4 regions of the Massilia sp. BAP21 genome follow, and region 3 is predicted to be linked to each of the others. Evidence: predicted binding sites of a transcription regulator. Region 3 holds the regulator's gene; each other region holds the start of a gene.

Region 1 (7,104 bases), 1.9 Mb from region 3:
CCTGCGCCGGCAACCGGGCCGCGGGCGCTGCCTTAGCCGTCGAGCCCATGCTTACACAGGACCAGCCATCGCACGCGACAGGCACAGGCTGGCGCGCCTGCCTGTGACGTGCAGACCCTCGATACCGACCGTGTGCAGGACAGCGGGGCCTGCCATTCCGACACGGCTGCTTGATTGTCCGTCCGCACGCCAGAAACATGTCCGCGCGCACACCTGATCAAAGCGGTATCATGGACTGTAAATACATGGTAAGCGCCGCACTGCACCTGCGCGGCGGTCCAGGAGAATCGCTTGAATCTCTCACCCCTGCCCCTTGCCGTCTTCGTGGTCGACGCCGCCGGCGTCATCACGAGCTGGAACCGGGCCTGCGAAATGCTCGCTGGCTACACAGCGTCGGACATCCGCCACCAGACCCTGGACCGCGTGGTCGAGTTCGACGACGATGGCGCCGGCGGCGGCGTGTCGATGGCGGCGCGCGCCGATGCCGAATCGGTCGGCTTCCTGCTGTGCGCCAACGGCCACCGCCTGCCGATCCGCGTGACGGTGGCGCCGCAATCCTACGATCCGGGCCAGCCCGGCGCCTACAGCGTGATCGTCATTCCGCGCAACGGCCATAGCCCGCCGCGCTATTCGCTGATCCAGGACTTGCCGGTGGCCGACATCATCGAAGGCCTGCCCTGCGTGTTCTATGTGATCGACCAGAGCGGCCACCTGCTGCTGTGGAACCACCAGCTTGAAGAAGCGCTGGAAATGTCGAGCGAGGAGCTGCCGACGAGTAACGTCAAGTTCTTCTTCGACGAAAAAGAGCGGCCCATGATCGTGCAAAAGATCCTGGACGCGTTCGACTACGGCAGTTCCTCGCACGAAGCCGAACTGATCAGCAAGCACGGCAAGCGCACCACCTTCCTGTTCCATTGCGCGCGCACCAGCCTGGGCAGCCTGCCCTGCGTATTCGGCACCGGGCTCGACATCGAGGCACGCAAGCGCACCGAGCAGGGGCTGCGGGTGCGCGAGCGCGCGATGTTCTCGAGCGTGAACGCGATCCTGATCACCTGCTGCGAAGGCGGCGACAACAAGATCGAATACGTCAACCCCGCCTTCGAGCAGATTACCGGCTACACGCTGGCGGAAATCAAGGGCCGCAACCCGCGCTTCATGCGCATCGAAGGCTGCGACGTGTCGGAACACAGGCGCATCCACGATGCGCTCGTGCACAAGGAAAGCGTGCGCTCGGTGCTGCGCAACGTACGCAAGAACGGCGAAGTGTTCTGGAACGACCTGCGCATCGACCCGGTGACGAACATCGATGGCGAGGTGACGCATTTCGTGGCGGTGATCAACGACATCACCGAAGCGCGCTATTACGAGCGCCGCCTGCACCACCTGGCCCACCACGACCCGCTCACCGGCCTGGCCAACCGCACCCTGCTGCAAGACCAGCTGAAGCAGGCGATCGACCATGCGCTGGAATATGGGGTGCTGGGTGCGCTGGCCTTTCTCGACCTCGACAACTTCAAGCACATCAACGACAACTTCGGCCACGAAGCCGGCGACGTGGTGCTGCAAGAAATTGCCAGCCGCCTGAAAGCGAACGTGCGCGAACACGACACGGTCGCGCGCGTCGGCGGCGACGAGTTCGTGCTGGTGATCAACGACCAGCCCAGCGCCGAGCATGTGGCCGACCTGGTCGAGCGCATCCGCCGCAGCGTGCGCGCGCCGATCGACGTGGCCGGCCGCGAAATCGTGCCCGGCACCAGCATCGGCGTCAGCCTGTTCCCGCTCGACGGTGACAGCGTCGACCGCGTGATACGCGCCGCCGATGCCGCCATGTACCACGCCAAGGCCCTGGGCAAGAACAATGCCCAGTTCTATACGGCGGAGCTGAACCAGATCGTGCACCAGCACCTGATGCTGGAGGCAAGCCTGAGCCGCGCCATCCGCAACGACGAACTGATGCTCGGCTACCAGCCGAAGGTGGACCTGCGCACCGGCAAGGTGGTCGGGGCCGAAGCCCTGGTGCGCTGGCGCCATCCCGAACAAGGCATGATTTCCCCAGACGAATTCATTCCCGTAGCCGAGGAAACCGGCCTCATCGTGCCGCTGGGCGAGTGGGTGATCGCCGAGGCATGCGGCGCCCTGAAAGCCTTGCGCGCGCTCGGCATCGACGACTTCGTGATTTCGGTGAATTTGTCGGCGCGGCAGTTACGCCAGCGCCAGTTTGCACGCCACCTGGCCGAGGTGCTGAAGCGCCACGGGGTCGACCCGCACATGCTGGAACTGGAAGTGACGGAAAGCCAGCTGATGGACCGGCCAGCCGAGGCGACGGAGGCGCTGGCCGAACTGAAGACGCTGGGCGTGCGCCTGTCGATCGACGACTTCGGCACCGGTTATTCGAGCCTGAGCCGCCTGCAGAAATTCCCGGTCGACTTCATCAAGATCGACCGGTCCTTCCTGGGCGGCGGCCTGCACGACGGCCATGCCGTGATCACGCGCGCCATCATCGCGCTCGGCCACAACCTGAAAATGAAGGTCATTGCCGAAGGTGTGGAAACCTTCGAGCAGCTCGCGTTCCTGCGTGCCCATCATTGCGACCAGATGCAGGGCTATTACTTCAGCGCCGCGCTGTCGCAAGAAAAATTGCAAGAAATGGTATGCAATGACGACAGATTGCCATCGTAAATACAGTTGGCATATCGAAAATTTTAATTCTTTGTCGAAATTCTTTACACTGTGTAACTTTAAAAAAGCGACAAAGAATCTAAGTTTCTGAATTTACAAGATAATTTCCAGTTGGCACGATGTTTGCCTAACAGGTAAGGAAGTCCTTTTCGATACCTGTACCAACTGGAGAAATAATGAAAGCAATGATCAAGCGCGCCCTTCCTGCCCTGCTGCTCGCCGCTGCGGCTTCCGCCAATGCAAGTGTTATTGAGCTAGGATCGGTCGACAAGAACTACGGCAGCGCGAACGGCAATGTCAACCCGAATACCGGCATACGCAAGCCTTGCGACAAAGTGACGGGCAACGCAGTCACCGTCAAGGATACGGCGTCGGGCTGCACCAAGTTCAACGACGAATTCGATTTCAGCACGATCGATTACAAAAGCATCGACAGCTTCGACCTGACGTTAAGCTTCAGCAATACCAATGACTTCTTCAGCCTCGGCAAGACGAAAACCTATGAAAACTGGTTCGTGGGCGTTGGCGACCAGGCCGATCATGTTTCGAGCAACCTGATGAGCATGACCAAAAGCAACACTGTCATCAGCCAGACCTTCCACATCGACGCTGCCAGCCACGCTGATGTGTTCTCGAACATCGCCAGCAGCGGCAAGTTCTACCTGTCGTTCTACGACGAATCGTGGGTTGTGAGCGACTTCACCCTGCGCAGCGCCAGCCTGCGACTCAACGGCTCGAACATCGCTGCCGACGTGCCGGAACCATCGAGCCTGGCCCTGTTCGGCGTGGCGATGCTGGGCGCCGCTTACGCTCGCCGCCGCCGCAATCAGCTGATGTAATTGAACAGCGACAGCCCCGACATGGTCTTGAACGACACCTGGGCTGCCTGCAAGGTTGACTGCTGGGTCGAGAAATCCGAAATGGCCTTGACCACGTCGAGGTCCTGCAGCTTCGAGAGGGTCGATGCGTACTGGACGCCCAGGTCGGCGCCGGCGCTCTCGAGGTAGTCCACTTCCTTCATCCGCGAACCGACCGAGGCCCGCGCCGACAGGATATTGTCGAGCGCGGAGCCGAGGTTTTCACCGGCCACCGTCAGCTTGTTGGTCAGTGCCGCGCGGCCGGCTTCGTCGTCGGTCGACGTGCGCAAGGCCGTCACCAGGTTCGACAGCGTCGCGAACACCGACTCCTTTTGCGACGGCTTGACCTCGAAGCTGTCGCCGTCGGCAGGGCTGCCCTTGACGTCGAAGGACACCGCACCAACGGTGATCTTCTGGCCCTCGATATAGGGTTTGCCGCTGACCAGCTGCTCCGGCGGATCGGTCGTATTGTCGGTCACGGTATAGGTGGTCGCGGCCGGCGTTCCGGTTTGCTGGAACGACAGCGTGTACGCATGACCATTGAGCAGCGAAGGATCGACCACCGACCCGCTGGTGGCCACCGCCGAGCCTTTGTTGCCCGCGGCCATGACGGTCTGGTAGCTGCCGTTGCCGGTACGTGCGCCTTCGAACACCGCATTGCCGGTCTCGCTGATGGCCAGGGTGCGCGAGGCGCCCACTTGCAGCATGCGCTGGCCCTGGTCGCCCTGGTAGTCCGCGCCGCCCTCGACCTCGACGAACGGTACCGTGGTGCTGCGGTAGCCGGAAAACAGATAATGGCCGCTACCGTCGGTACTGTTCGCCACACCCAGCAGATCCTGCATGCGCGCCTCGATTTCGCCGGCGATCTTCTCGCGGTCGCTCTTGTTGAGCGCGCCATTGCCGGCCTGCACCAGCAAGGTTTGCACATCCATCACCCGGTTGCCGCCTTCGTTCAGCGCCTGCTCCACCAGGGCCAGGGCGCTGTTGGCGCTGTTGCGGTTGGTGGCGTACTGGGTGTTGAGCGACTGCGACTGCGTCACCTCGAGCGCGCGCGCCGCAGCGATCGGGTCGTCGGCCGCGGTCAGGATGCGCGTATTGGCCGACAGCTGGTTTTGCGTCCTCGCCAGTTGCGACTGCAGCGAGTTGAGCTGATTCGTGGCGTTTTCATAGATGGTTCGGGTACTGATGCGCATGGTGTGCTCCGCTTGCGTTCCGGGTTCAGCGTGCGATCGACAGCAAGGTGTCGAAGATGCTGGTGGCAATCTGCATCACCTTGCCGGCGGCCTGGTAAGCCTGCTGGTACTTCATCAGGTTCGCCGCTTCCTCGTCCAGGTTGACACCTGAAACATTCTCGGCCGAGGCCTGCACTTCCTTGAACAGCGCCTCGCTCGCGCTCGCGCTGACCTGCACTTCGCGCGTCTTGTTGCCGACCGAGCTGACGGTCTGGGCAAATGCCGACTGGAACGTGGCACTGCCATTATTCAGGATGTTTTTCGTTTGCAGCCCGGCCAGCGCCAGCATGTTGCGGGTATCGGCGCTGGCGCCGGTGTTGGCAGCGATACTGAAGCTGTCGGTATCCATGGGTGCGCCCGACAGCTTCACGCTCACGCCATTGAAGCTGTAGGTCGCGCCGGCCTTGAACGCGATATTGCCGTCGGCATCGGGCTCGGCCGCCTTGCCATCGACGGTCACCGCGGCCGGATCGGGAAATCCGGACAGCATGCCGCCGGTGTAGCTCAGCGTCACGGGCAGCGCCGGTGGCGCCGCGAAATAGCCGGCGTCGACGCTACCGGCGCTGATCTGGCCGCTTCCCTTGTTCGACTGCGGAACCGCGGTCGCCAGCGGCGCGGCGGCGGCGATCTGGCTCACGTCCGACAGCGCCAGCTGCAGGCTCGACGCACCGTTGGCGCTCGGGCGCACCAGGTAGCTGTCGCCGGCGATCGGGGTGCCGGAAAAATGGAAATCCACGCCGTCCTTGCTGAAGGTCGTGCCGTTCGCATCATAGGGATCGACCTTGGTGCGCTCCTTGTCGGACAGGCGCGTGACGTAGAAGCTGCTGCCGTCCGTCTCCACCCGGTAGTCGCTGTCGGTAAGCAGCGCCGGGTCGGCGATGGCGGCATCGACAGCCGCCGTGGCCGGCCGCACGTTGGTCACGGCCGCCGCCACGTAGGCCTGGCCCGTCCTGAAAAAATCCTGGCCCTGTGCACGCGCCGGATCGATTCCGAGCTTGTGCTGGTCATTGAAGCTGGTCGCCAGGCCGATCGCCAGGCGGCCGACCGCGTTCTGCACGCGGTCCAGCGTGTTCGTGCGGAACTCCAGCAAGGCGCCGAGCTCGCCGCCGGCCAGCGCATTTTCCGGCAAGGCCACCGTCTTGTCGCCGGTAACATAGCCTACCGTCACGCGCGACAAGTCGGTCGGCGACTTCAACGCCGCCAGCTGGAACGACTGCTGGCCCATGACGAGCGGCTGGCCATTGCCGATCGAGACGTTCAGGGCATTGTTGTTCCCGACCGTGACGGTCGCCTTGACGTGCTGGTTCAGCTCCGTCACCAGCTGGTCGCGCTGGTCGAGCATGTCGTTCGGCTGCCTGCCTGTGCCATAACCGGCGATCTTGTTGTTCAGGTCTGCGATTTGCCGGGCATAGGAATTGATCAGGGTGACGTTCGATTCGATCTGCGTATTGACGCCGGCATCAATTTCCTCGAGGCGCATGTCAATCTGCTGGAAGGTGCCGGCCAGCGAGGCGCCTGCCGACAGCAGCGACTGGCGCGACGCTGCCGACCCGCCGTTGGCACTGACGTCCTGCACTGCCGCAAAGAAGTTCTGCATCGCCGGTGACAGGCCCGAGGTGGTATTCGACAGCAAATTGTCGACCTGGCTGATCTGCGCGTAATAGGTGTCGAACGACGCCTTGCTGGCGCCTGCGGTGCGCACCTGGGTGTTCAGGAAATCGTCGCTGTAGCGCTTGATTTCGGCAATCTTGGTGCCGGTGCCAACGAATCCGGAGCCGGTCTCGACCGGGGTCGACGTGGCCTGCACCACGCCCTGGCGGCTGTAGCCGGCCACATTGGCGTTGGTGATGTTGTGGCCAGTCGTGCTGAGCGCGGCCTGGGCCGCGTACAAGCCTGTCTTGCCGATGCTGAGAAGGTTTCCGGACATGTCGTTTCTCTATTGATGTTGTCTTTTACGGCAAGTTGCGTCGAAACTTGAACGCCTTGCGTATGTCGTCATGCCAGTGAGTTCTTGATAATCTTGCTCAGCTTGTGGCCGTAGTTCGGGTCGGTGGCATAGCCGGCGCGCTGCAGGCCGTGGGCAAATGCTTCGGGGCTGCCTGCGCTGTTGATGACCTTTTCGTAACGTGGATTGTTCGCCAGCATGCGCGCGTAATCCTTGAACGAGTCGGCCGGCGTGTCGTAGGCGCGGAACTTTTCCACGCGGCGCTGGGCGACGCCGTTCACGTATTCGGTGGTCACGGCGGTGGCGACCTTGCCTTTCCAGCCAGGGCCGGCCTTGATGCCGAACAGATTGTTGCTGTTCGTGCCGTCGGCATTGCGGATCATGCGCTTGC
Region 2 (7,104 bases), 250 kb from region 3:
GGCGCGCGGGTTGCGCTGGAAAGTGTTCCAGGTCACGCCCAGTGGGTCCTGGGTATCGTCCTGGGTCAGGCTGCTGGCGGTAATCGTCAGGCGGCTGGTCGCGCTCGGGCGAGTGGTCAGCTTGGCAAAGCCCTGGTCGCGCCGCGCCGCACTGTGCTCGCGGTAGCCATCGGTGCCGAAGCGCGAGGCATCGACCACGTAGCCGATCCCGCCTGCCTCGCCCTGCGCATTCAGGTCGACTTTATAAGTGCCGTCGCTGCCGCCCGACACCGTGGTCTCGACGGTCGGCCGGCCCTGGCCATCGCGCGTGAACAGCTGCACCACGCCGCCCGAGTGATTGCCGTACAGGGCGGAAAACGGTCCGCGCAGCACCTCGATGCGTTCGGCCATGTCGAGGTTGAAGGTGGCCGCCTGGCCCTGGCCGTCCGGCATCGAAGCCGGAATCCCGTCGGCAATCAGGCGCACCCCGCGCACCCCGAAGGCTGAGCGGGCGCCGAAGCCGCGCGAGGAAATCTGCAAGTCCTGGGCATAGTTCTGGCGGTTCAGCACCACCAGTCCCGGCACCGCCACCAGCGCCTCCGACGCATTCACGCGCAGCTGGGCATTGCCGATGCGCGTGGCGTCGACCACGTCGATGGCGGCCGGGAAATCGTAGCTGTCGTGCTCGATGCGGCTGCCGGTAACCACCACCACCGGTACCGGCGCTGCATCAGACGCAGCTGCGGGCGAGGGCGCGCCGGCCATTGCCGGCGTACCCATGCCGCCTGCAAACAGGGTGCTGCCCGCACACAGCAGGGCAAGCGGCTTGCGCCGCAGGGAAAGCTGGACCATGCATGTCTCCATATTCTGTGCAGTTGACGAAGCAATATCTCTGCCAGGCCGCCAGGACCTGAATGGCACGGCCCTTGCATAGCCTTGGCTCTGCACACGCCACGTGCTGTCCGCCCGGTACTTGCCTGAGCAAACGGCGCAGCACCTGTTCCAGATTAGGACAGCCGGCGTGGCACTGTTTCAGATCTGGACGGCCATACCGATCCAGCCGGGGACCCAATACAAACCAGAAAGAGGACGACATGAATCTCGCGGACATCAGCAAACTCGGCGTTGCCAATCCCTTCAAGCAGCGTTACGACAACTACATCGGCGGCAAGTTCGTAGCGCCGGTGAAGGGCGAGTATTTTCCCAACCTGACGCCGATTACCGGCCAGCCCTTCTGCGAAGTCGCACGCTCCGGTGCCGAGGACATCGAACTCGCACTCGACGCCGCCCACGCCGCGAAAGCTGCCTGGGGCAAGACCTCGCCCGCCGAACGCGCCGGCATCCTGAACCGCATCGCCGACCGCATGGAACAGAACCTGTCGCTGCTCGCCACCGCCGAGACCATCGACAACGGCAAGCCGATCCGCGAATCCACCGCCGCCGACATCCCGCTGGCGATCGACCATTTCCGCTACTTCGCCGGCTGCATCCGTTCCCAGGAGGGTTCGATCGCCCAGATCGACGACGAAACCTATGCCTACCACTTCCACGAACCGCTGGGCGTGGTTGGCCAGATCATTCCCTGGAACTTCCCGATCCTGATGGCGGTCTGGAAGCTGGCGCCGGCGCTGGCGGCCGGCAATTGCGTGGTGCTCAAACCGGCCGAGCAGACCCCGGCCTCGATCATGGTGCTGGTCGAGCTGATCGCCGACCTGCTGCCGCCGGGCGTGCTGAACGTGGTGAATGGCTTCGGCCTGGAAGCGGGCAAGCCGCTGGCCTCGAACAAGCGCATCGCCAAGATCGCCTTTACCGGCGAAACCACGACCGGCCGCCTGATCATGGGCTATGCCGCGCAAAACCTGATTCCGGTCACGCTCGAGCTGGGCGGCAAGTCGCCAAACATTTTCTTCGAAGACGTGATGGATGCCGATGACGCGTTCTTCGACAAGTGCCTGGAAGGCTTTGCCATGTTCGCGCTGAACCAGGGGGAAGTCTGCACCTGCCCGTCGCGCGTGCTGATCCAGGAATCGATCTACGACAAGTTCATCGACCGCGCCCTGGCGCGCGTGGCCGCCATCAAGCAGGGTAACCCGCTGGATGCGACGACCATGCTCGGCGCCCAGGCCTCGCAGGAGCAGCTGGAAAAGATCCTGTCCTACCTCGACATCGGCAAGCAGGAAGGCGCCGAGGTGCTGGCCGGCGGCGAGCGCAACACCCTGCAGGGCGACATGAAGGAAGGCTATTTCGTGAAGCCGACCGTGTTCAAGGGCCACAACAAGATGCGCATCTTCCAGGAGGAGATCTTCGGGCCGGTGGTGGCGGTGACGACCTTCCGCGACGAAGCCGACGCCCTGGCGATTGCCAACGACACCCTGTACGGCCTGGGTGCCGGGCTGTGGACGCGCGACGGCAGCCGCGCCTTCCGCGTCGGCCGTGCGATCCAGGCTGGGCGCGTCTGGACCAACTGCTACCACCTGTATCCGGCGCACGCGGCCTTCGGCGGCTACAAGCAGTCGGGTATTGGCCGCGAAAACCACAAGATGATGCTCGACCATTACCAGCAGACCAAGAACCTGCTGGTGAGTTATAGCCCGAAGGCCTTGGGCTTCTTCTGAGCGGAGCGGGGCGGCCATGGACAGTGCGGACGAATTGAACAGCGGCCTGAGCGGCGGCGCGGGCAGCGGCCCGGACGCTAGCCCGGACAGTGGCTTGCACAGCGCCGAGCCAAGTGCCGCGCCCGGGCGCGTGGTCGCCACCGCCGCCGCGCTGGGCTTGATCGAGCAACTGCGCCAGCGCCATGGCCCGCTGATGTTCTTCCAGTCCGGCGGCTGCTGCGACGGCAGCGCGCCGATGTGCTACCCGGCCGGCGAATTCAGCGTCAGCGACACCGACGTGCGCCTCGGCGAGCTGGGCGGCGCGCCGTTCTACATGGGCGCCGAGCAGTTCGCCTACTGGGAGCACACCCAGCTGATCATCGACGTGGTCGCCGGCAACGGCGGCATGTTCTCGCTCGATAACGGCACCGGGCAGCGCTTCCTCACGCGTTCGCGCCTGTTCAGCGACGCCGAACTGGCGCAGTTGCCCGCTCCCGTCACCGGACCGGGCGCCTGACGACACACACCACAGCAAGGACACCATGAAAACGAAAGCAGCCATCGCCTGGAAAGCGGGAGAACCGCTCTCCATTGCCGAGGTCGACCTGGAAGGCCCGCGCGCCGGCGAAGTCCTGGTCGAGATCAAGGCCACCGGCATTTGCCATACCGATTACTACACCCTGTCCGGCGCCGACCCGGAAGGCATCTTCCCCGCCATCCTCGGGCACGAGGGCGCCGGCATCGTGCTCGACACCGGCCCCGGCGTCACCTCGGTCAAGCGCGACGACCACGTGATTCCCCTGTACACGCCGGAATGCCGGCAGTGCAAGTTTTGCCTTTCGCGCAGGACCAATCTATGCCAGGCGATCCGCGCGACCCAGGGCCGTGGCCTGATGCCCGACGCCACCTCGCGCTTTTCCATCGACGGCCAGCAATTGTTCCACTACATGGGCACTTCGACCTTCTCCAACTACATCGTCGTGCCCGAGATCGCGCTGGCGAAGATCCGCGAAGATGCGCCTTTCGACAAGGCCTGCTACATCGGCTGCGGCGTCACCACCGGCGTCGGCGCCGTGGTGTTCTCGGCCAAGGTGCAGGCCGGCGCCAACGTGGTCGTGTTCGGCCTGGGCGGCATCGGCCTGAACGTGATCCAGGGCGCGCGCATGGTCGGCGCCGACAAGATCATCGGCATCGACCTGAATCCCGGCCGGGCCGAGATCGCGCGCAAGTTCGGCATGACCCACTTCGTCAATCCGGGCGAGGTGCCGAACATCGTCGACCACATCGTGCAACTGACCGACGGCGGCGCCGACTTCAGCTTCGAATGCATCGGCAATACCACCGTGATGCGCCAGGCGCTCGAATGCACCCATAAAGGCTGGGGCCAGTCCTTCATCATCGGCGTCGCTGCGGCCGGGCAGGAAATTTCTACACGCCCGTTCCAGCTGGTCACCGGGCGCGAATGGAAAGGCTCGGCCTTTGGCGGCGCGCGCGGACGCACCGACGTGCCGAAGATCGTCGACTGGTACATGGACGGCAAGATCAACATCGACGACCTGATCACCCACACCTTGCCGCTCGAACGCATCAACGAGGGCTTCGAGCTGATGAAGAGCGGGCAGTCGATCCGCTCGGTGGTGCTGTATTGAGGGAGCAATCAACCATGGAGACGCAATCATGAGCGACACAGACATGAATACCGCAGTCAAGATCCATCCCGCCGTCGACAACGGCATCCCCCCTGCCACGCCCGGCTTTGCCGGCGGCACCCTGACCTGCCTGTGCACCAGCAATCCCGTCACGGTGGAGTTGACCAGCCAGGTGGCGCACAACCACGTGTGCGGCTGCACCAAGTGCTGGAAACCAGACGGCTCGCTGTTCTCGCAGGTGGCCGTGGTCGGCAAGGACAAGGTGAAGGTGACGGCCAACGAAGACAAGCTGCAGGTGGTCGACGAGAGCGCCACCATCCAGCGCCACGCCTGTCGCGATTGCGGCGTGCACATGTACGGGCGCATCGAGAACACCGGCCACGCTTTCTACGGGCTCGACTTCGTGCACACCGAGCTGTCGAAGGAAAAGGGCTGGTCGCCGCCCGAGTTCGCCGCCTTCGTGTCCTCGATCATCGAGTCCGGCGCGCGTCCGGAAAACATGGGCGCCGTGCGTGCGCGCCTGAACGAGATCGGCCTGCCGCCCTACGACGCGCTGTCGCCGCCGCTGATGGATGCGATCTCGACCCACGTCGCCAAGCAACGCGGCGTGCTGCAGGACGCGTAGGCGAGGACAAGCAAGAAGCAGCAACGCACGCCGGCGCACCAGCGCGGGCGTGCCGACCTGCCGGATACCGGAGACACACGAATGAAACGATTGTTCCTGCTGCTGTTGCCGGCGCTGCTGGCCCTACCCATGGCGCCATCGCTGGCAACACCCCCGGCAGCGCAAGCCAACGACTATCCCACCAGCGGACGCGTGGAGTATGTGCTCGAGTGCATGCAAAAGCACGACGGCAAGTACGAGTACCTCTACAAGTGCTCCTGCGTCATCGACCACATCGCCAGGCAGATGTCCTACGACGATTACGTGACGATGTCGACGGCCCTGCGTAACCAGACCATGGCCGGCGAGCGCGGCGCGATGTTCCGCGATCCCGTTCCGGTGAAAGAAATGGCCAGCAAATACAAGGCGCTCCAGGCCAGCGCCGACAAGGCTTGCTACGTGCAGCAGCGTTGAAGTATGCGCAGTGAGGCAGGCGCATTGCTGCATGAGTGTGGTGCTGCGCCACGGATGGCACAGCAGGACGGCACAGCGGCGGCAGCGACTGTCACGAATCTGAACAGGGACCGTCGTGGCAGCAGCGGATCGGGCGGCGCAATGACTGGTCCGCGGTTGGCACGTTCTGTGCTGTGGAAAAGATGGGGCATCCCACCAGGTCGAGGTTTGCAAGGCCAGCGGAAGCGGCCGCCGATAAAAACCATAGGAGACTTACCATGTCATTCCCAACAAGACTCATCCGCTGGTTGCCGTGTCTGGCGCTGCTTGCCGGTCCGGCGCTGGCTGCCAATTCCGATGTGGAGCAATTGACCAAGGACCCGAAGAACTGGGCAATGCAATCTGGTAATTTTGCGAACCACCGGTACAGCGAACTCAAGCAAATCAACAGCAAGAACGCCAAGGACCTGCAGGTGGCGTGGACCTTCTCCACCGGCGTCCTGCGCGGCCACGAAGGCGGCCCGCTGGTGATCGGCGACACCATGTACATCCACAGCCCCTTCCCGAACAAGGTGTTCGCGATCGCGCTGGAAGACCAGGCCATCCGCTGGAAATACGAGCCGAAGCAGGACCCGACCGTGATCCCGGTGATGTGCTGCGACACGGTCAACCGCGGCGTGGCCTATGCCAACGGCAAGATCTTCCTGCAGCAGGCCGACACCACCCTGGTGGCGCTGGACGCCAAGACCGGCGCCGAGCTGTGGAAAGTGAAAGTCGGCGATCCGAAGATCGGCGAAACCACGACGAATACCCCGCACGTGTTCAAGGACAAGATCATCACTGGCATCAGCGGCGGCGAATTCGGTGTGCGCGGGCGCATCACGGCGCACGACATCAATACCGGCAAGGTGCTGTGGAAAGCCTATAGCACCGGGCCCGACAACGAGCTGCTGGTCGATCCCGCCAAGACCATGACCTGGACGAATGGCAAGATGGCGCCGATCGGCCCGGACTCCTCGCTGAAAAGCTGGCAGGGCGACCAATGGAAGCTGGGCGGCGGCACCACCTGGGGGTGGTACAGCTATGACCCGGCCCTGAACCTGGTCTACTACGGCACCGGCAACCCGAGCACCTGGAACCCGCGCCAGCGCCCTGGCGATAACAAGTGGTCGATGACGATCTTCGCGCGTGACCTCGACACCGGGCAGGCCAAGTGGGTCTACCAGATGACGCCGCACGACGAGTGGGACTACGACGGCGTCAACGAAATGATCCTGGTCGACATGAAGGTCAAGGGCCAGGCCCGCAAGGCCCTGGTGCACTTCGACCGCAACGGCTTTGCCTACACGCTCGACCGCGTCAGCGGCGAACTGCTGGTGGCGGAAAAATTCGACCCGGTGGTCAACTGGGCGACACACGTCGACATGAAGAGCGGCCGGCCGCAGGTGGTGGCCAAGTACAGCACCGACAAGAACGGCCCCGACTTCAACTCGAAGGGCATCTGCCCGTCGGCGCTCGGCACCAAGGACCAGCAGCCGGCCACCTACTCGCGCAAGACCGGTTTGTTCTACGTGCCGACGAACCACGTGTGCATGGACTATGAGCCCTTCCAGATCGAGTACACGGCGGGCCAGCCCTACGTTGGCTCGACGCTCTCGATGTACGCGGCGCCGGGCAGCCACGGTGGCCTGGGCAACTTCATCGCCTTTGACGCCAGCACCGGCAAGATCGTCTGGTCCAAGCCGGAGAAATTCTCGGTCTGGAGCGGGGCGCTGTCCACCGCCGGCGACGTGGTCTTCTACGGCACCCTGGAAGGCCACATCAA
Region 3 (7,104 bases):
GTCAAGCATGCACCGCTGACCCTGTTCTTCGAATCGTTTGCCTTCAAGGTAGGCGTGCCGCTGGACGCCGATTTCGTGTTCGACGTGCGCGCGATCCCGAATCCCTACTACGACATCGCGCTGCGCCCGCTGACCGGCAAGGACGCGCCGGTGATCGCCTTCCTCGACGCCCAGCCCAGCGCCACCGAGATGCTGGAAGATATTCGCGCCTTTGTTGAAAAATGGCTGCCCTCGTTCAAGACCGACAACCGCAGCTACCTGACGGTGGCGGTCGGCTGCACCGGCGGCCAGCACCGCTCGGTGTACATGGCCGAGCGCCTGGCGGCGTACTTCGGCGAGACCGAACGCGTGGTGCTGCGCCACCGCGAGCAGTCGTAAGCGCGTTATCCGTCAACGTCGACGTAGGGCAAGCACCCCGTGCCCACCTACCCGGGATGCGCAGTCCCTGCTTCAATCCAGGTGCCGCAGCGGATGCGCATACGCCGGCCACACCGGCGCGAAGAAACCCTCCACCATCTCCGCCGTCACGTCCTCGAGCGATGCAGGTTTCCACTGCGGCGCATTGTCCTTGTCGATCACCAGCGCGCGCACGCCTTCCAGCACTTCGCCGTGCTCGAAATTACGGCGCACCAGCGAACGCTCCATGCGCAGGCAATCGGCCACGCTCATGGCCGCGCCACGCACCAGCATCTCGCGCGTCACGCACATCATCAGCGGCGAGCGCTGGCGCATCGCCTTTAACGCTTTTTGCGCAAAGGGATGTTCGTCACGGCCCAGGGATTCCATGATCGCTGCCACGGAAGCCGCGCCGAAGTGCGCGTCGATGGTGGCGCGTTGCGCCTGCAGTTCGCTCTCCCCTGCTTGATCGGCGAAGCCGGAGGCAAACGCACGGATCGCATCCGGCAACTGCGCACCGGGCGTGGCGTCGATCAGTTCGTTCAAGGCTTGCAATTGCGCACCTGGCACGAACACGTCCGCCAGCCCGACATACAGCGCATCGGCCGCGCCGATCGTCAGCCCGGTCAGGCCGAGATAGTTACCCAGCTGCCCAGGCGCATGCGACAGGAAGTGACTGCCGCCCACGTCCGGGAACAGGCCGATGTTCACTTCAGGCATCGCCATTTTCGTGCGGTCGGTCACGATGCGCAGGCCGGTGTCCGGACCGCCCTGGGCAATGCCCATGCCGCCGCCCATCACCACGCCATCCATGATCGCGATATACGGTTTCGGATAGAAGTGGATCAGGTGGTTCAGCGCGTATTCTTCGGTGAAGAAGTCTTCCAGCAGCGCGCTGCCACCCGTCGGCGTGGCATGGCCGGCCTCGTGGAAGAAGCGGATGTCGCCGCCCGCGCACAGGGCCTTTTCGCTACTGCTGGTGATGACCACGGCGTCGACCGACGCATCGTCGCGCCAGGTTAGCAGGGTGTCGGTCAGGCGCCGCACCATGTCCAGCGATAGGGAGTTCAAGGCTTTCGGGCGGTCGAGGGTGATCGTACCGGTGCCGTTGGCGATGCGGGTCTGGACGTGGTCGGTCATGGTCTGGAATGGTCGAAAAAACATCCATTCTACCCAAGACCCGTGGCGGCGGGGTATTGACGAGGGGGAGATAACAATGAAAAGGGCGCCCAGCGGGCGCCCTCGTTCAGACGGTGCTGGCCGGCCTGTCAGGCTGCGGCTGCCTCTCCGCCTTCAGGGAGACGCTTGAGTGCGTCGCGACTATGACTCTTGAGCATGTCCTTGTACTTCATCACTTGCCGGTCCAGCCTGTCCATCAACAGATCGATCGCAGCGTACAAATCTTGCGCCACACTTTCCACGTGCACGGTCTTGCCAGAGACGCGCAAGTTGATCTCGGCCTTCTGCCTTTTTTCTTTTTCGGTAAGATTGTCGATCGCGAGGATCACGTGGGAATCGATCACTTGATCGAAGTGGCGGGTAATGCGCTCAAGCTTGTTTTGTACGTATTCACGAATGGCGGGAGTAACGTCGAGGTGGTGACCGCTGATAGTGAGATTCATACACACTCCTTTGAAGAGGTGGCGGCTGCCGCGCCGCGCAGGAAGCGCGAGGGTGCCGCCGTTACAAGGATTTGCGGAGACTGACTGGAGGAATTTTCAGTGCCTCACGGTATTTGGCAACCGTGCGGCGTGCGATGACCATTCCTTGTTCACCGAGCATTTCCGCGATCTTGCTGTCGGATAATGGGTTCCTGGGGTCTTCTGCTCCTGTCAGTTGCGCGATGAGAGCCCGGATCGCCGTCGAAGATGCTTCGCCCCCCGCTTCGGTGGCGACGTGGCTTCCGAAGAAATACTTCAGCTCAAACATGCCGTGCGGGGTCAGCATGAATTTCTGCGTGGTTACGCGAGAGATTGTGCTCTCGTGTAGGCCTAGTGTATCAGCTATCTCGCGAAGCACAAGGGGCCGCATGGCAACCGCGCCATGGCTGAAAAAGTTGCGCTGGCGCTCCACAATTGCCTCGGAAACACGCAGGATGGTATCGAAGCGCTGGCGCATGTTCTTGATCAGCCACTTCGCTTCCTGCAGCTGCGCGCTCATCTGCCCTTCGCCTTTCCCGCCCTTCAGCAAGGCCGCGTACATGTGGTTCACGCGCAGGCGCGGCATCACTTCGTGGTTCAGGGTCACACCCCAGCCGCTCTTCGTTTTCCGGACAATAACGTCCGGAACCACATAGTCCGAGGTGCTCGATGCGAACGCGGCACCGGGGTGCGGATGGCACTGGCGGATCACGGCCTGCGCTTCGCGCAGGTCTTCGTCGTCGCAGTCGAGCGCCTTTTTCAGCTTGTTGAATTCGCGCTGCGCGAACCAGGTCAGATACCCTTCGACGATCTTTAGTGCCGTGCGCCGCGTCACCAGCGGCACGCCGGGCATGCGGCGGATCTGCAGCGCCAGGCATTCGGCCGCGCTGCGCGCACCGACGCCCACCGGATCGAGACTTTGAATCAGCGCCAGCGCGCAGCGCAGTTCGTCCATCTCGACCTCGAGTTCCTGCGGCAGGCGCGCGTGGATCTCGTCGAGCTGTTCTTCCAGGTAGCCATTGTCGTCGATGGCGTCGATCACCAGCTCGGCCAGGGCGCGGTCGCGCAGGTTCAGGTTGGTCACGCGCACCTGTTCCGACAGGTGTTCGCGCAGCGTGATGCCGCCGGCTTCCAGCTGCGGGCGGCCGTCCTCGTCTTCGCCGTTGCCCGAGGCCCGGCCGCTGTCGCCCCAGTCGCTGTCGGATCCACCCGGCTCGCCGTGTTCATGGTCGCCGCCGCCGTCGAGTCCTTCGGGCGCGTCGGCGCTGGCCGGCGCGCTTTCCTCGTTCGATGGCGCGGCCGGTGCCTCGCCCTGCGCGGGTGCGCTGTTGATGGCGCCGTCGGCCAGCAGGCGCACCGAGCGGTCGAGCGGATCGTCGAGCCGCTCCAGCAAGGGATTGTCGGACAGGATCTGCTCGATTTCCTGGTGCAGTTCGAGCGTGGACAACTGCAGCAGGCGGATCGATTGCTGGAGCTGCGGCGTCAGGGCCAGGTGCTGCGATGTCCGGAGTTGCAGGGATTGTTTCATCGATTCTTACTGTTCAACTGCGGTTCAAAGCGGTGTCGTTACCTCGATTACATGCGGAAGTGCTCGCCCAGGTAGACGCGGCGCACCGACTCGTCGGCGATGATGTCGTCGGGGCGGCCCGAGGCCAGTACGGCGCCCTGGTTGATGATGTAGGCGCGGTCGCAGATGCCGAGGGTTTCGCGCACGTTGTGATCGGTGATCAGGACGCCGATGCCGCGCTCCTTCAGGAATCGCACGATGCGCTGGATCTCGATCACGGCGATCGGGTCGACGCCGGCAAACGGTTCGTCGAGCAGCACGAAGCGCGGGTTGGTGGCCAGCGCGCGCGCGATCTCCACGCGGCGCCGCTCGCCGCCCGACAGCGACAGGGCCGGGTTCTCGCGCAGCTTCTCGATCTGCAGTTCGGCCAGCAGCGAATCAAGGCGCTCGTTGATGGCGTCCTTCGAGAGCGACTTGCCGTTGTCGTCGCGCTGCAGTTCCAGCACGGCGCGGATGTTGTCCTCGACCGTCAGCTTGCGGAACACCGAGGCTTCCTGCGGCAGGTAGGACAGGCCCAGCACCGCGCGCCGGTGGATCGGCAGGCTGGAGATGTCGGTGCCGTTGATCTCGATGGCGCCGGCGTCCGACGGTACCAGGCCGACGATCATGTAGAACGAGGTGGTCTTGCCGGCGCCGTTCGGGCCGAGCAGGCCAACGACCTCGCCGCAGCCCACTTCCAGCGACACGTCGCGCACCACCAGGCGCTTGCCGTAACTTTTCTGCAGCCCCCGCACGACCAGGGTGCTGCCTGCGCTTGCTCCCATCATGCTCATTTCCCCGCCGGCGCTGGTGCCGCTGCGGGCGTGGTCCTGCGCGGCGCGATGATCAGGGTGCCGCGTCCGCCGCCCACCTTGCTTTCGCCGCTGGCGTCGTTGCGCACGGCCGCCACTTCCTTGCGGTTGTCGTAGGAGATGAAGGGGCCGTTCAGTTCATTCGTCAGGCGCCCGTCTTCCAGCTCGCGCACGGTCGCTTTCGAGAACAGCTTCACCAGTTCCTGGCGTTCGTCGTACTCGATGCGTTCGGCCTGGCCTTCGATCCACAAATTGTTGCCGCCGTCGCGCTTCTGGCGGAAGGTGGCCACGTGCCCCGGGCCCGAGGTGAGCGTGATGCTCATGTAGCCTTCCGGCGTTTCCTTGACCAGCGCGCGGTCCGACTTCATGGTGAGCGTGCCACGCGTGAGGACGACGTTGCCGGTCAGGATGCGGGTCTGGGTGACTTCGTCGAAGTCGGCCGAATCGAAATTGACGACGGCCTCCTTCAGCGAGTCGGCACGTTCGGCCAGGGCCGACAGCGACAGCAGCGAGAGGACGGCGGCGGCGAGGATGTTTTTCATATTGATGGCTGGTTCCTAGATTTTTTGGGGTCAGCGGCGGGGTCAGGGCTGGCGCGGCGGATACACGATCTGGCCGCGGCCGAGGTGCAGCTTCTGGGTCGGGTTCTCGGCCACCAGGCCGACGCTCTTCACCGTCGAGGCGCCCAGCGTCATGTCGACCGGACGGTCGGTCTTGACGATCTCCTCGTCGGCCAGCACGGTCAGCGCATCGGTGCGTGCGCGCAGCCCTTCCGAGCCTGGCGTGGCCGGGCGCACGATATCGACGTTGTCCATCAGTTCGACCCGGTTTTCCTGGTGGTGGATCTGGGCGCGGTCGGCATGCATGGTCATGCGCGGGCGGCCCGGCGCCATGCTCTCGACCACCGGTTTACTTACTTCCGAGACGTCGGTCACCGGATGGTGGGCCAGGCGCGCGCCCGACACCACGTAGCGCGGCTGGCCGGTTGGCGTCATGCGCACGAAGCTGAAGTTCTCGACGATGTAGTCGGGTTCGTTCCCGGCATTCCCGGCGCTGGCGTCGTCGTCGCCCTGCATCGCCTGCAGCAGCCAGAAGCTGCCAAAGGCGAAGAACACGGCGGTGAGCATCAGCGCCAGCAGGCGCCAGCGGTGCGAGGTACGGCGGTTCTGGAGGATTGCCATGCGTTTAACAGGATTCAGGCGAAATACGGCGCGAGCGCCTGTTCGTAGGTGCCCTGGGCGCGCATCACCAGGTCGCAGACTTCGCGCACGGCGCCGCGCCCACCCGGCGCCTTGGTGACGTAATGCGCGCGGTACTGCACTTCCGGGTGCCCGCTCGGCACGGTGACGGCGAAGCCTACCTTGCTCAGCAGCGGCATGTCGATCACGTCGTCGCCGATGTAGCCGCACTCCTCGGCCGTGACGCCGGTTTGCGCCAGCAGCTCGGCAAAGGCCACGCGCTTGTCGTGGAAGCCCTGCCAGACGTGGTTGATGCCCAGGTCCTTGGCGCGCGCGTTGACGATCGGCGACTTGCGCGCGCTGATGATGGCGGTCTGCACGCCGGTCTTTTGCAGCAGCTGGATGCCCAGGCCGTCCAGGACGTTGAAGGTCTTCGTGACTTCGCCGTCCGGGCCGTAGGTCAGGCTGCCGTCGGTCAGGATGCCGTCGACGTCGAAGATCATGACCTTGATGCGCGCGGCGCGCTGGGTATGTGCGAGAGGAGTCACCATCAGATTACCTTTGCGCGGGTCAGGTCGTGGATGTGCAGGGCGCCGACCAGCTTGCCCTCGCCATCGACCACCAGCATCTGGTTGATGCGGAATTCTTCCATGATCGCCACCGCGTCCACGGCCAGCTGTTCCGGCTGCACAGTGCGCGGGTTGGCATGCATGACGTCGCGGATGACGATGTTCGAGAAGTCCTGCACGCGCTCGATCAGGCGGCGCAAGTCGCCGTCGGTGAACACGCCGATCGGACGCTGTTCGGCATCGACGACCGCGGTCATGCCCATGCCCTTCTGGCTCACTTCCAGCAGGGCCTGGGCCAGCGGCGCGTCAGGCGATACGGCAGGCACGGCCTCGCCGCTGCGCATCACGTCGCGCACGTGGGTCAGCAGGCGCCGGCCGAGGGCGCCGCCCGGGTGCGAGCGTGCGAAGTCTTCTTCGCGGAAGCCACGGGCGTCGAGCAGGGCCACGGCCAGGGCGTCGCCCAGGGCCAGCGTGACGGTGGTGCTGGCGGTGGGCGCCAGGTTCATCGGGCAGGCTTCTTTCGCCACCGAGATGTCGAGGTGCACGTCGCTTAGTTGCGCCAGGCGCGATTGCGGCTTGCCGGTCATGGCGATCAGGGGCGTGCCCATGCGCTTGACGACCGGCAGGATGTCCATCAGCTCCGAGGATTCGCCGGAATTCGAAATGGCGATGAAGACGTCCTGCGCCGTCACCATGCCGAGGTCGCCGTGGGCGGCTTCGCCCGGGTGCACGAACATGGCCGGGGTGCCGGTCGAGGCCAGGGTGGCGGCGATCTTGCGCGCGATATGGCCGGACTTGCCCATGCCCGACACCACCACGCGGCCGGTGCAGGCGTACAGCACGGCCACGGCGCGCACCAGGGAATCGTCGGCGTCGAGGCGGTCGTGCAGGGCCCTGACGGCGTCGGCTTCGATGGCGAGGGTCTCGCGGGCCAGGGCCATTACCCGGCGCGATGCGTTCTCG
Region 4 (7,104 bases), 1.8 Mb from region 3:
GTCGTACTGGAGCAATTGCCCAATACGCAAAAGTTCGACAAGGAAGCACGCGAAACCCTGCTCGACGTGTTCCGCGACACGGCCGAATTCTGGGCCGAGAAACGTGTTCCCTTCCGCGTTTTCTATTCCTTCGAGATCGACGCGGCCGGCCTGGAATCCGGCCCTTCATCCAGTCTGTAATCGGCCGGTCGAGGCCGATTCCTGCTTTTCCATACCACAGTTGCGCCACGCGCATACGGTACAATGCGCGCTATGAAAAACATCGTCATCCTCATCTCCGGCCGCGGCAGCAACATGGAAGCGGTCGTGCGGGCGGCCCGGTCGGAAGGCTGGCCGGCGCGGGTGGCGGCAGTGATCAGCAACCGGGCCGACGCAGGCGGCCTCGCGTTTGCCGCGGCGCACGGTATCCCGACCGCCGTGGTGCCAAGCATGAACTACCCGGACCGCGCCAGTTTCGACGCCGCCCTGCAGCACGAAATCGACCGCTTTGCCCCTGACCTGGTGGTTCTGGCCGGCTTCATGCGCATCCTGACGGCGCCCTTCGTGGCCCATTACGAAGGACGCATGCTGAACATCCATCCTTCGCTGCTGCCGGCCTATCCCGGGCTGGACACGCACCGCAAGGCACTGGAAGCCGGCGAGCGCGAGCATGGCGCGACGGTGCATTTCGTCACCGCCGAGCTGGACCACGGCCCGATGGTGGCCCAGGCGCGCGTGCCCGTGCTGCCTGGCGACACCGAAGACAGCCTGGCAGCGCGCGTGCTGGCCGAAGAACACAAGCTGTATCCCTACGCCGTTCGCCTGTTCATCGAGGACAGGCTGAGCATCGAACAAGGCGGCGTGCGCATCGCGCAGCCCGCCTGATTTTTATACGTATCTGATTCAAGGAATTCCATGAGATTGCCACCAGCAATTCTCGGCAACACCGAAGAGGTGCTGCGCGAGATCTTGCGCTTTACGGCCCCGGCCGACGTTACCCTGTCGCGCTACTTCAAGGACCACCAGCGTCTCGGCCCGCGCGAACGCGGCGTGGTTGCCGAAGCGGTGTACGCCGTGCTGCGCAACAAGACCTTCTTTACCGATTTCGGCGGCACCGGCGGCACGCCGTCGATGCGCCGCCTGGCCCTGCTGGGCCTGTCGGAAACCGTCGGCATCGACGCCCTCGGCGGCTTGAGCGAAGACGAAACCGCCTTCCTGAACCGCATCAAGGAAATCGACCGCAATTTGCTGCCGCCACTGGCGCGCGCCAACATGCCGCAGTGGCTGTACGACAAGCTCGTCGCCCAGTTCGGCGAAGGCGAAGCCCAGGAGCTGGCCGCCGTGCTGAATACCCCGGCGCCGCTCGACCTGCGCGTGAATGCCATCAAGGCGAACCGCGACGAAGTCATCGCCAAGCTGGCCGAAGCGCCGATCGTGGCCGAGCCGACCCCGTATTCGCCGCTTGGCCTGCGCGTCAAGAAAAAGCCGAACCTGCAAGGCCTGCCGCTGTTCAAGGAAGGCGCGATCGAGGTGCAGGACGAGGGCAGCCAGGTGCTGGCCCAGATCCTGGCCGCGCGCCGCGGCGAAATGGTGGTCGATTTCTGCGCCGGCGCCGGCGGCAAGACCCTGGCCCTGGGCGCGACCATGCGCAACACCGGCCGCCTGTACGCCTTCGACGTGTCGGAAAAGCGCCTGTCGAAGCTGAAGCCGCGCCTGGCGCGCAGCGGCCTGTCGAACGTGCACCCGGTGCTGATCGCGCACGAGCGCGACGCCAAGATCAAGCGCCTGGCCGGCAAGATCGACCGCGTGCTGGTCGACGCGCCATGCTCGGGCCTGGGCACCCTGCGCCGTAACCCGGACGTGAAATGGCGCCAGCCGGAAGGCGCCGTGGCCGAGATGCAAGAGAAACAAGCGTCGATCCTCGACGGCGCTGCGCGCCTGCTGAAGGGCGGCGGCCGCCTGGTGTACGCCACCTGCTCGCTGCTGAACGAAGAGAACGACGTCATCGTCGAGCAGTTCCTGGCGTCGCACCCGGACTTCGAGCTGGTGCCGATGAACAAGGTGCTGGCCGAGCAAAAGATCGACCTGGAAATGGGCGATTACCTGAAGCTCTTGCCGCACAAGCACCAGACCGACGGCTTTTTCGCCGCCGTGCTGGAGCGCAAGCCGATGGCCGCCAAGGCGCCGAAGGCGGCCGCGCCTGAAGCCGACGCGGAGTAAATCACAACGTGCAAACGATGCCGCTGACCGACCTGCTGCAGGACCTGCTCGAGGACATCAGTAACCCGCGCATCCTGTGGCAGGCGCTGGCGATCGTGGCTGCGGTGCTGGTCGGCCTGCTGCTGGCGCGCCTGATCCGGCGCAGCTGGCTGCACGAGGACGACAACGCCGGGGCGATTCGCCGCCTCGGTGTCGAAAGTTTCGGCCGCGTGCTGGCGCCGCTCCTGATCACGGCGGGGGTGTGGCTTGCAAAGCTCATCCTGGCCCGCTACCAGAACGTGCACCTGCTGGCCGTGGCCTTGCCGCTGTTCGCGTCGATGGCCCTGATCCGCATGGTGTTCTACCTGCTGCGGCGGGTGTTCGCGCGGCGTGGCCCGCTCGGCACCGCGCTGCAGACCTTCGAGAAGGTGCTGGCGCTGGTGGTCTGGGTTGGTGTTGCGCTGTATCTCACCGGCCAGTGGCCGGACATCTTGCATTTCCTCGAGAATCGCCAAATCCCACTCGGCAAGAACTCCGCTTCGCTGCTGGCGATCCTGCAAGCAGTGGTCTCCGTCGTCGTCCTAATGATGCTGGCCCTGTGGGCCGGCGCCGCGCTGGAAGAGCGCCTGATGCGCCTCGAGGGCATGCACACCTCGCTGCGCGTGGTGCTGGCGCGCATGGGGCGGGCGATCTTGATCCTGGTGTCGGTGCTGGTCAGCCTGGGCCTGGTCGGGCTCGACCTGACGGTCTTGTCGGTGTTCGGCGGCGCGCTCGGTGTCGGCCTCGGTCTCGGCATGCAGCGTATTGCCAGTAACTATGTGTCTGGCTTCATCATCCTGTTCGAGCGCAGCCTGTCGATCGGCGATCCGATTGCCGTCGACAAGTATTCCGGCCGCGTGGCGCGCATCAATACCCGCTACACCGTGCTGCAGGCGCTCGACGGTACGCAGACCTTGCTGCCGAACGAAATGCTGATCACCGGTGTCGTAACGAACCAGTCGGGCACGAACCGAGCGGTGCGCCTGAACACGAAGATCACGGTCGCCTACGACAGCGACCTGAACGCGGTGATGACGCTGCTGGCGCGCCAGGCCGACGAGGTCGAGCGCGTGGTGGCCGAGCCGGCGCCTTCAGTGCAACTGAACGCTTTCGGGCCGCATGGCTACGAGCTTGAACTCGGCTTCTCGATCGTCGATCCGGAGAAGGGCAGCGGGGGTGTGATCTCGGCCGTGAACCGGAACATCTATGCGCTGGTGCATGCCGGCGCCATCCGTCTCGGCCTGCCACCGCAGAATCCGCCTCCAGCGCAACAGACCTAATGCATATTCACTAACAGGATGGCGCACGTTAGGTAAAGAAGCGCATTTATATGCGTTGTTCGTGCCGTGCGTCATGAGAAAGTGCGTAGAATGCGGGGTTGTTTGGCCGGCGCGTGCGCGCTGCCTCGCGCGACTGCCTCACAGAAAGATCGGCGCGCAGTACAGTCTGACCTTAACTTGGAGCAGTAATGACCTTTAGCAATATCCTGCATTCTGTGCTGGAATTCATGACCACCGGCCTCGTCGGCCTGAGTCCCTGGGAAGTCGTGATCTACACGCTGGTGGTGACGCACATCACCATCGCCGGCGTCACCATCTACCTGCACCGTCACCAGGCGCACCGCGCCCTGGAATTGCATGCGATCCCGAGCCACTTCTTCCGCTTCTGGCTGTGGATGACCACGGGCCAGGTGACCAAGGAATGGGCCGCCATCCACCGCAAGCACCACGCCAAGTGCGATACCGAGGAAGATCCGCACAGCCCGCAAACCCGCGGCATCAAGAAAGTGCTGCTGGAAGGCGCGGAGCTGTATCGCGCCGAGAGCAAGAACAAGGAAACGCTGGAAAAATACGGTCACGGCACGCCGGACGACTGGATCGAGCGCAATCTCTACACCCGGTATAGCTGGGCCGGCGTCTCGGCGCTACTGGTCATTAATTTCGTGCTCTTCGGCGTGATCGGCATCACCATCTGGGCCATCCAGATGCTGTGGATTCCGATTACCGCGGCCGGCATCATCAATGGCCTGGGCCACTGGTGGGGCTACCGCAACTACGATTGCAACGATGCGGCCACCAACATCTTCCCGTGGGGCATCCTGATCGGTGGCGAAGAGCTGCACAACAACCACCATACCTATGCCACCTCGGCCAAGCTGTCGAGCAAGTGGTATGAAATCGACCTCGGCTGGGCCTACATCCGCGCTATGGAAATGGTTGGGTTGGCAAAGGTGAAGAAAGTCGCACCGAAGCCGAAGCTGGCCAAGGACAAGGTTGTTGCCGACCTGGAAACCCTGCAGTCGGTGATCACCAACCGCTACGATGTGATGGCCAAGTACGCCAAGTCGGTCAAGCACGCCTTCCACGAGGAATTCGAGCACCTGAAGCACAAGGCCGAGCTGGAAGCGCGCTTCCTGAAATCGTCGCGCAAGCTGCTGCAGCGCGAGCCGGGCAAGCTGGAACTGTCGCAAAAAGCCCAGCTGATCGAGCTGTTCAAGCACAGCAAGGCGCTGGAGACCATGCACCAGATGCGTGTGGAACTCGGCGCCATCTGGGAGCGTTCGCATTCGACCCGCGACCAGCTGCTGCAGCAACTGCAAGACTGGTGCACGCGTGCCGAAGCCTCGGGCATCAAGTCGCTGCAGGAGTTCTCGATGCGCCTGCGTAGCTACGCATAAACGCCTTTCTGCGTTATCGACAACGGCTCCTGCGGGAGCCGTTGTTATTTATTTTGTAGCCACGGTGCGTATGCAATCTGCGTGCATACTGTCGAGTTTCTTTACAACCGCTGTGATTGGGACAGACAGGATTCCTACAAGTAATTGATTCCAATCGTAAATATATTTATGGCACAGGACTTGCTTCTCATTTCGTATTCGCAAAACCGATTTCCATCGATAAAGAGCTAATTATGAAATTTCTGAACAAGCTAGCCTGCACCGCTGCCTTGGCCCTGTCATTTGCCAATGCCAATGCTGCCGTCAATAGCGCAGTCATGAACGACTGGGTCTTCAATCCGAATGGCGGCGGTTTTGCCAGTGGCCACAAGATCAACGAATACCTGGATGTGAACGGCAATGCCTTCATCCAGCTGACTCCGAACGGCACGGGTTCCTTCACGTTCGTCGAGCACGCTGTTTTCAACATCACGCAAGCCGACAGCAAAGCCGCGCTGTTCCCGGTGAAGTATGCAGGCGGCAATATCAGCGCCGTCTTCCAGGCCTCCGGTACCGGCACCTTCAATGGCGCCTTTGCGTTTACCGGCGGTACCATCACGATGTACCAGAACCCGGTCGACGGGGAATATGGCTCGACCGCGGGCGTCTATGGGGCCAACCTGGGCACCGAAATCGCCAAGTTCAATGTGCTGGCCGGCGGTGGCGGCCTGGTGGATGCAAGCGGCCGGCCAACCGGGAATGGCCAGGTCAGTGTGCTGGCGTCGGCCGACGTCGGTGCCATCAAGGCCGGGTATTTCTTCGACGGCAAAGGCAAAGACCTGTCGACCGAGTCCATCCTGTCGTTCGCTTTCACCAATGCCAACAATGTGGCCAGGCCGGACGCGGTCCTGGTGAGCGAACTGGTCTGCGAATTCTCCGGCTTCAAGGGCAAGGGCTGTACCAAGGGTACCTACGCCAACAAGCCAGGCGAATACTTCCTGTTCTCGAACAATGGCCAGTTCAAGCTGGCGACCGAAGTACCGGAGCCGGGTTCGCTGGCCCTGTTCGGCATTGCCATGCTGGGCGCCGGCGTCGTGGCCCGCAAGCGCGCCAACAAGGCATAAGCGCTCTACAAGCGTTCAGGAAGAAGAGCGGGCTTGCCCGCTCTTTTTTTCGCCCGTAGCCTTACCCGCAGCGGGCGCAACGGGCAACAAAAAAGCCGCACACTTGCGTGGGCGGCTTTTCTTGTACTGAACCAGGATCGATTACTTGATCTTGGTTTCCTTGTACGGAACGTGCTTGCGTGCTTTCGGGTCGAACTTGATGATTTCCATCTTCGCCGGCATCGTGCGCTTGTTCTTGGTGGTGGTGTAGAAGTGACCAGTACCTGCGGTCGATTCCAGCTTGATTTTGTCGCGGCCAGTTTTTGCCATGATAGCTCCCCTAATTAGACTTTTTCGCCACGAGCGCGCATGTCGGCCAGAACGGCGTCGATGCCCAGCTTGTCGATAACGCGCAGGCCGGCGTTCGACAAACGCAGCGAGACCCAACGGTTTTCGGATTCGACGTAGATGCGACGGTTCTGCAGGTTAGGCAGGAAACGGCGTTTCGTTTTGTTGTTTGCGTGGGAGACGTTGTTGCCAACCATAACTCCCTTGCCAGTAACTTGGCAGACACGTGCCATAGCGCACTCCTTAAGAATAAACTTCCGAATTCGGAAAAACGAGAGTATAGCGTGAAAACCATCGCGGAATCAATCACTTGCGAAAAACAATGGTGTCTTGATTGCTCCATCAGATTTAACAATTGTAAAAACAGGGCTAGCGCCTTGTTTTCATGCGGTTAACTGAACAGTGAGGCCGTAGCTACCAACGATGCTCGCTGTCGATTGCCAACAACATGGCTTGTGTTTCCAAAACGCAAAATGTTAAAGTAATGCCACTTTTAAATTCCTTTTTGATAAAGAAAGCGGCGTATGCGCATCCTTCCGAGTCTGTTCCTGGGTCTGGCATTTTTCACTTCCCAGGCCGCCATGGCCAATCCTGCCACCAACCAGCTCGGCGAATGCCTGAAGAGCAGTACCAACGGCAAGGATCGTACGGACTTGGCGCGCTGGATCTTTATCTCGATGTCGGCCCATCCGGAAATGAACAAGCTCACCACGGTCACCCCGGCCACCCGTAACGATGCCGACAGGGGCATGGCCCAATTGGTGACCCGCCTGCTGACCG

The links. Region 3 encodes sigma-54, which starts transcription at its own class of promoters, with help from an activator protein. Its sites were predicted from a motif close to TGGCANGNAANCTGCTTT; they were not measured.
Region 1: a site for sigma-54 is predicted at 2,792-2,809, ahead of ACWYRN_RS14375 (PEP-CTERM sorting domain-containing protein). Genes of this name have one in related genera too.
Region 2: a site for sigma-54 is predicted at 895-912, ahead of adh (aldehyde dehydrogenase). Genes of this name have one in related genera too.
Region 4: a site for sigma-54 is predicted at 5,064-5,081, ahead of pepA (flocculation-associated PEP-CTERM protein PepA). Genes of this name have one in related genera too.

The regions. Positions count from the first base shown of each region.
Region 1 covers NZ_CM173596.1:3,266,404-3,273,507, reverse strand. The annotation lists gene fliR (flagellar biosynthetic protein FliR) at 1-36, shown strand, start outside; gene ACWYRN_RS14380 (sensor domain-containing protein) at 292-2,679, shown strand; gene ACWYRN_RS14375 (PEP-CTERM sorting domain-containing protein) at 2,856-3,518, shown strand; gene flgL (flagellar hook-associated protein FlgL) at 3,506-4,729, opposite strand; gene flgK (flagellar hook-associated protein FlgK) at 4,755-6,695, opposite strand; gene flgJ (flagellar assembly peptidoglycan hydrolase FlgJ) at 6,764-7,104, opposite strand, start outside.
Region 2 covers NZ_CM173596.1:1,638,358-1,645,461, reverse strand. The annotation lists gene ACWYRN_RS07195 (TonB-dependent receptor family protein) at 1-831, opposite strand, end outside; gene adh (aldehyde dehydrogenase) at 1,074-2,594, shown strand; gene ACWYRN_RS07185 (DUF779 domain-containing protein) at 2,611-3,090, shown strand; gene ACWYRN_RS07180 (S-(hydroxymethyl)glutathione dehydrogenase/class III alcohol dehydrogenase) at 3,116-4,222, shown strand; gene gfa (S-(hydroxymethyl)glutathione synthase) at 4,251-4,847, shown strand; gene ACWYRN_RS07170 (hypothetical protein) at 4,929-5,300, shown strand; gene ACWYRN_RS07165 (methanol/ethanol family PQQ-dependent dehydrogenase) at 5,558-7,104, shown strand, end outside.
Region 3 covers NZ_CM173596.1:1,387,050-1,394,153, forward strand. The annotation lists gene rapZ (RNase adapter RapZ) at 1-378, shown strand, start outside; gene ACWYRN_RS06070 (enoyl-CoA hydratase/isomerase family protein) at 451-1,536, opposite strand; gene hpf (ribosome hibernation-promoting factor, HPF/YfiA family) at 1,665-2,018, opposite strand; gene ACWYRN_RS06080 (RNA polymerase factor sigma-54) at 2,080-3,564, opposite strand; gene lptB (LPS export ABC transporter ATP-binding protein) at 3,612-4,367, opposite strand; gene lptA (lipopolysaccharide transport periplasmic protein LptA) at 4,373-4,936, opposite strand; gene lptC (LPS export ABC transporter periplasmic protein LptC) at 4,979-5,575, opposite strand; gene ACWYRN_RS06100 (KdsC family phosphatase) at 5,590-6,123, opposite strand; gene ACWYRN_RS06105 (KpsF/GutQ family sugar-phosphate isomerase) at 6,123-7,104, opposite strand, start outside.
Region 4 covers NZ_CM173596.1:3,143,148-3,150,251, forward strand. The annotation lists gene ACWYRN_RS13790 (barstar family protein) at 1-180, shown strand, start outside; gene purN (phosphoribosylglycinamide formyltransferase) at 253-864, shown strand; gene ACWYRN_RS13800 (RsmB/NOP family class I SAM-dependent RNA methyltransferase) at 895-2,199, shown strand; gene ACWYRN_RS13805 (mechanosensitive ion channel family protein) at 2,217-3,497, shown strand; gene ACWYRN_RS13810 (DesA family fatty acid desaturase) at 3,725-4,894, shown strand; gene pepA (flocculation-associated PEP-CTERM protein PepA) at 5,128-5,997, shown strand; gene rpmG (50S ribosomal protein L33) at 6,139-6,309, opposite strand; gene rpmB (50S ribosomal protein L28) at 6,321-6,557, opposite strand; gene ACWYRN_RS13830 (hypothetical protein) at 6,849-7,104, shown strand, end outside.